3 regions of the Klebsiella sp. RIT-PI-d genome follow, and region 3 is predicted to be linked to each of the others. Evidence: predicted binding sites of a transcription regulator. Region 3 holds the regulator's gene; each other region holds the start of a gene.
What was found. The regulator ArgR, encoded in region 3, controls arginine synthesis, uptake and breakdown. The targets are predictions, from matches to a motif close to ANTGAATAAAAATACANT.
Positions count from the first base shown of each region.

Region 1: a site for ArgR is predicted at 1,202-1,219, ahead of argA (amino-acid N-acetyltransferase). Genes of this name have one in related genera too.
Region 2: a site for ArgR is predicted at 1,112-1,129, ahead of argC (N-acetyl-gamma-glutamyl-phosphate reductase). Genes of this name have one in related genera too.

Region 1 is NZ_LGIT01000003.1:113,234-115,510, reverse strand. It holds gene argA (amino-acid N-acetyltransferase) at 1-1,169, opposite strand, end outside; gene amiC (N-acetylmuramoyl-L-alanine amidase AmiC) at 1,398-2,277, shown strand, end outside.
Region 2 is NZ_LGIT01000007.1:10,487-12,763, forward strand. It holds gene argC (N-acetyl-gamma-glutamyl-phosphate reductase) at 1-999, opposite strand, end outside; gene argE (acetylornithine deacetylase) at 1,177-2,277, shown strand, end outside.
Region 3 is NZ_LGIT01000012.1:55,541-57,817, forward strand. It holds gene mdh (malate dehydrogenase) at 1-644, opposite strand, end outside; gene argR (transcriptional regulator ArgR) at 1,062-1,532, shown strand; gene yhcN (peroxide/acid stress response protein YhcN) at 1,911-2,174, shown strand; gene AC791_RS17200 (hypothetical protein) at 2,228-2,277, opposite strand, start outside.

The sequences.
Region 1 (2,277 bases), on a different contig from region 3:
CTGGCCTGAGACGCTACCCTGTCGAGCAGAACTTCGCCCCGCGAAGAGCTACGATAATCCGGATGCACCGCCACGCAGGCCATTTCACCGATTTTCTCTTCCACAAACGGGTACAGCGCCGCGCAGGCAATCGTCAGGTTATCGCGCTGGATGATGGTAAATTTATCGATCTCCATTTCCAGCTGTTCGCGCGAGCGGCGCACCAGAATGCCCTGCTGCTCCAGCGGACGGATAAGCTCAAGAATGCCGCCAATATCATTGATGGTCGCGCGACGGATCTGCTCGGCACTCTCCATCACAATCTGTGTGCCAATACCGTCGCGGGAGAACAGCTCTTGTAATAGCGCGCCGTTTTCCTGGTAGCTAATGAGGTGGCTACGCCGCACGCCGCTGCGGCAGGCTTTTAACGCGCCGCGCAGGAAGCGCACGGTGCCGGAATGGTAATCGCCCTGTGCTTCAAGCGCTTCAACCCGCGCCTGCGCTTCATTAGGGAACAGTTCTGAAATAATGTCCCCTGACTCGTTATATACCCCTTGCGAGGAGCAGAAGCCGATCATTTTTTCAGCCTTGAGCTTGATAGCCAGCTGGGTGGCGACTTCTTCCGAGGTCAGGTTAAAGCTCTCACCGGTGACCGATACCGCGACCGGACCCATCAGCACGATAGCCCCGCTGTCTAACTGGCGATGGATCGCCTCTTCATCAATGCGCCGAATGCGGCCGCTGTGGCAATAATCCACACCGTCATCGACACCCAGCGGCTGAGAAATAATAAAGTTGCCGCTGACCACATTAATATGAGCACCCTGAAGCGGGGTGTTATTAAGGCTCATAGAGAGACGCGCAGTAATATCCAGCTGTAGCAAACCCGCAGCCTGTTTTACCAGTTCCAGCGTTTTGGCATCGGTGACCCGGATATGTTTGTGATAAACCGGCTCGTGATGATGTGCCGCCAGGTTGGCATCAATTTGCGGGCGGGCACCGTAAACCAGCACCAGACGAATGCCGAGGCTGTGCAACAGGCCAATGTCGTTAACAATGCTGGAGAAGTTCTCATGCTCAATGGCCTCGCCGCCCAGCATGATGACGAACGTTTTACCCCGATGCGCATTTATATAGGGAACGGAATGGCGAAATCCCTCGACCAGTTCGGTTCTACGTTCCTTCACCACGGCAATACCTCAATGAATTATTATTCGTAATTAGTGTATTTTTATTCTGTTTTTGCTCCGGGTGCAAGTCAAAATTTAACCTGCCAGAGAGAAATTTTTCATGCCGGACGGCAGTGTAAAAGAAATGTTTACCCTTTTAGGCGTGACAGCGTATGCATCATTGGTTAAAGTTTTCGGTCAATTTTGACGTTCTTATAGTCAGTTACGATAAATTTGCCTGGGAATTGCATGTCGGGAAGCAAATCAGCAATCAGCCGCCGTCGCCTGTTACAGGGGGCGGGGGCAATGTGGTTATTAAGCGTAAGCCAGACCAGTTTCGCGGCTGTCAGCCAGGTCATCGCCGTGCGCGTCTGGCCTGCCTCGACCTATACACGCGTGACGGTAGAATCAAACAAGATGCTAAAATACCGCCAGTTTGCGCTCAGTAATCCCGAAAGGCTGGTGGTCGATGTCGAAGGCGTTAATTTGAATTCAGTCCTGAAAGGAATGAGCGCGCAGATCCGCAGCGACGATCCTTTTATCACCTCCGCACGCGTCGGTCAGTTTGATCCGCAGACCGTACGAATGGTATTTGAACTCAAGCAGAATATTAAGCCACAGCTATTTGCGCTGGCACCGGTAGCGGGTTTTAAAGAGCGCCTGGTGATGGATCTCTATCCGGCCAATGCGCAGGATATTCAGGACCCGCTATTAGCGCTGCTGGAGGATTATAATAAGGGCGATCTGGAGAAACAGGTGCCGCCGGCGCAGAGCGGACCGAAACCCGGTAAGGCAGGGCGTGACAGGCCGATTGTGATTATGCTCGATCCAGGGCACGGCGGCGAAGACTCCGGTGCAGTGGGCAAGTATCGAACGCGCGAGAAAGACGTCGTGCTGCAAATCGCCCGCCGTCTGCGCGCGCTTATTGAGAAAGAAGGCAACATGAAAGCCTTTATGACGCGCAATGAGGATGTGTTCATCCCGTTGAAAGTGCGCGTAGCAAAGGCCCAGAAGCAGCGGGCCGATCTTTTCGTTTCTATCCACGCCGATGCGTTTACCAGCCGCCAGCCAAGTGGCTCGTCTGTGTTCGCACTGTCGACCAAAGGGGCAACCAGTACCGCCGCCAAAT
Region 2 (2,277 bases), on a different contig from region 3:
AAGAGACTGAGTTTCAGCAAAACCGAAACGAATATTGGCACATTGCATGGCCTGCGCCGCTGCGCCTTTTAGCAGGTTGTCTTCTGTAGCAACCACAATCAGATGCTCGCCCTGTACCGCAAAGCCGATATCACAGAATGGCAAACCCACCACGTTTTTCAATGCGGGGACGCCTTTATCATATAAACGTACCAGCGGTTTATCGGCATAGGCTTGCTGGAAAGCGTCGGCCACCTGCTGTTGCGTGACGCCCGGTTTCAGGCGGCAGGTAATGGTTTCCAGAATGCCGCGCGGAAAACTGCCCAGATGCGGCGTAAAAATCACGTCCGTACCGAGATGGGTACTGATTTCCGGATGATGACGATGATTAAAAATACCGTAGGGTTGCAGGCTAACTTCACAAAAGCTATTACCGATGGCCGCTTTACGTCCCGCGCCACTGACGCCGCTGGTGGCGTTAATGACCGGCCACTGATTCAGATCCAACAGGTTATTATCGATTAATGGCTTGAGTGAGAGCTGCGCCGCCGTCGGATAACATCCCGGCACGGCAATCAGCTGTGCCTCTTTAAGACGATCCAAACTCCATTCCGCCAGGCCGTAGACCGCTTGCTCAAGCAGGTCAGGATGCTGATGCGTGAAGCCATAGTATTTCTCATAGAACGCCAGATCGTTAACCCGGAATGCGCCAGAGAGATCAAACACTACGCAGCCTGCCGCCAGAAATTGTGGGGCCAGGTCATGGCTGACCTCATGCGCCGTAGCAAGAAACACCACGTCGATGCCTGCGCTAAATTCGCTGATGTCGGACATCGGCTGTAAAGGCAGATCAACAACGCCTTTCAGCTGCGGATGTAAATCAGAGATTAATTTTCCTGCATCATTGCTTTGCGCTGAGACGGTCAAAGCGGTTATGGTCATATCAGGATGGCGATTTACATAGGTCACGAGCTCTGCGCCAGCATAACCACTGGCACCCACAATCAGCGTATTTAACATTAGGGCGGTTCACCTTCTGCGTCTGTTTGCCAGGGAAGACCGAAATCTCCCTCACTCTGTTAAGCGTATTAACATCACCTTACAGCCGGTGGGTTTTCTTACGCTCAACGATAATGTATTTTTATTCATAAATACTGCATGAATATTGATACTATCATGACCCGAGGCGTGTCAACAATGAAAAAGAAATTACCCCCATTTATCGAGATTTACCGCGCCCTGATCGCCACTCCGTCGATCAGCGCGACGGAAGAAGCGCTGGATCAGAGTAATGCGTCTTTAATCAATCTGCTGGCAGGCTGGTTTGGCGATTTGGGATTCAATGTGGAAGTGCAGCCGGTGCCCGGCACACGTAATAAAGTTAACATGCTGGCCAGTATTGGTCAGGGTGCGGGGGGGCTATTGCTCGCCGGACATACTGATACCGTGCCGTTTGATGACGGCCGCTGGACGCGCGATCCGTTCACTCTGACCGAGCATGAGGGCAAGCTGTACGGTCTTGGCACCGCCGATATGAAAGGCTTTTTTGCTTTTATTCTCGATGCCCTGCGCGACGTTGACGTTACGCAGCTGAAAAAACCACTTTATATTCTGGCTACTGCTGACGAAGAGACCAGCATGGCGGGCGCGCGTTACTTTTCAGAAACCACCGCCCTGCGCCCGGACTGCGCAATTATCGGTGAACCGACGTCGTTACAGCCGGTGCGTGCGCACAAAGGGCATATTTCTAATGCGATCCGCGTGCTCGGGCAATCGGGACACTCCAGCGATCCGGCTCGCGGCGTTAATGCCATTGAATTAATGCATGATGCTATCGGGCGCATCCTGCACCTGCGCGATGAACTAAAAGAGCGCTATCACTATGAGGCGTTTACCGTTCCGTATCCAACGCTGAATCTGGGGCATATCCACGGTGGCGACGCGGCAAACCGTATTTGCGCCTGCTGCGAGTTACATCTGGATATTCGTCCGCTGCCGGGCATGACGCTTGACGATTTGAACGGTTTACTGAACGAGGCCCTGGCACCGGTAAGCGAGCGCTGGCCGGGTCGTCTGAATGTAGCCGAGCTGCATCCGCCGATCCCCGGTTATGAATGTCCGCCGGATCACCAATTAGTCCAGGTAGTTGAGAAGCTGCTCGGCGCGCAAACTGAGGTTGTGAACTATTGCACCGAAGCGCCGTTCATTCAGACGCTGTGCCCGACGCTGGTGCTGGGGCCAGGCTCTATCAATCAGGCGCATCAGCCGGATGAGTATCTTGAGACCCGTTTTATCAAG
Region 3 (2,277 bases):
TCTACCACTTCAGTGCCCGCATTCTGAATACGTTTGGTCAGATCGGTAATTTCCTGCTCTGAGAAGCTCACGCCCGGAATTTGTGACAGCAGCGGCAGGATAGTCACGCCGGAGTGTCCGCCGATAACCGGCACTTCCACGTCTGTCGCTTTCTTACCTTTCAATTCGGCAACAAAGGTATTAGAGCGGATGATGTCCAGCGTCGTCACGCCAAAAAGCTTATTCTTATCGTAGACGCCCGCGTTTTTAAGCACTTCTGCCGCAATGGCCACGGTGGTGTTAACCGGGTTGGTAATAATACCGATGCACGCTTTCGGACACGCTTTGGTGATTTGCAGCACCAAATTTTTGACGATGCCGGCGTTAACGTTGAACAGATCTGAGCGATCCATACCCGGTTTACGTGCGACACCTGCAGAAATCAGCACCACATCTGCCCCTTCGAGTGCCGGGGTCGCATCTTCACCAGAGAAACCTTTAATCTTAACATCGGTCGGAATGTGGCTAAGATCAACAGCGACGCCGGGGGTCACGGGCGCGATATCGTACAGGGAGAGTTCTGAGCCTGAAGGCAGCTGGGTTTTCAGTAGTAGGGCAAGCGCCTGGCCGATACCGCCCGCAGCGCCGAGGACTGCAACTTTCATCCTAAACTCCTTATTATGGTTAAAATAATTGACCGTTACTCCATTGCAGTGACAGTAGTTAACGACATTGCTAAATACAAATATCGTACGCGTTTAATGCGTCATCACGCGCAATATTGTCCTCAGAAAGGCACAATATGTTTTTGGTGTGAATGACATGTCACTTCGAGTAATGTGTCAACGCGAGGTTACATTACACCGTTGATGGCAACCAAAACAACATCAATTTGATAACAATTAATTTACTTTTAAACCGATCCCCTTCTGGTGATTCAGCCATGTTTCTTGATAACTAAATTTGATAAAATCATTCCCTTTCATAACATTATTTCAGCCTAATTCATGGCAGATAGTTTGCATAAAAATTCATTATTATGCATAATAATGGTGCCAGTATGGTCAGAATAAGGATGATTTATGCGAAGCTCGACTAAACAAGAAGAGTTAGTGAAAGCGTTTAAAGCGCTGCTCAAAGAAGAAAAGTTCAGTTCTCAGGGAGAGATTGTTCAGGCGTTGCAGGAAGAGGGCTTCGATAATATCAACCAGTCCAAAGTCTCCCGCATGTTGACGAAGTTCGGCGCGGTAAGAACGCGTAATGCAAAAATGGAAATGGTTTATTGCCTGCCCGCAGAGCTGGGCGTACCGACCACCTCCAGTCCGCTGAAAAATCTGGTACTGGATATTGACTATAACGATGCCGTTGTCGTCATTCATACCAGTCCGGGTGCGGCGCAGCTTATTGCCCGCTTACTGGATTCTTTAGGCAAAGCAGAAGGTATTCTTGGCACGATTGCGGGTGATGATACGATTTTTACCACCCCCGCGCGTGATTTCACGGTAAAAGAGTTGTACGACGCGATCCTCTCGCTGTTCGAACAAGAGCTGTAACCCACCCTTCCCTTCAGGGCATTCTGGAGGGGAATCTGCTGTTCTCGTCTGAAAACCTCATAATCACCTGCTTTTAATTTAACACTTAGTGCGATATACGGCCTCAAAACATTCACGCAGTGAATAATTCTTGTGGAAAAAGCACAAAAAAACAAATTCCATCAAGTCGTTGATAAGCAATACTTTATTGTCAATTCACTGCCTAAAAAGCCGGCTTTTTATTCCATTCAGTTATAGGTCCAAACATTCTTAAAACTTATTAACTAATGTTATAGTTAGTCTGGTATTAATTTTCCGCGTTATTAGTGTATACTTGATTTTGTGATGGGGGTCACGAAATAAGACCCTTACGAAAAAATTCGAGACGAGGTTAATACCATGAAAATTAAAACAACTGTTGCAACACTGAGCCTGCTTTCCGTTCTCTCTTTTGGTGCATTTGCCGCAGATTCTCTCTCCAGCGATCAGGCACTGAACCGCGAAGCTATCGGCACGGTATCGGTCGGAGCCATCGGTACCGCGCCAATGGATATGCGTGAAATGCTGGACCAGAAAGCTGCTGAGCAAGGCGCATCTGCCTACCGCATTATCGAAGCGCGTACCGGTGACCACTGGCACGCCACCGCAGAACTTTATAAGTAAACCCTCGTCGTCGAGACTGACGACTTGCCCCCGCTCGCCGGGGGCTTTTTTATTTACTGGCGTACATTAAAGCGTAACTGTCCTTCCAGCTCCTCTTCTGCCT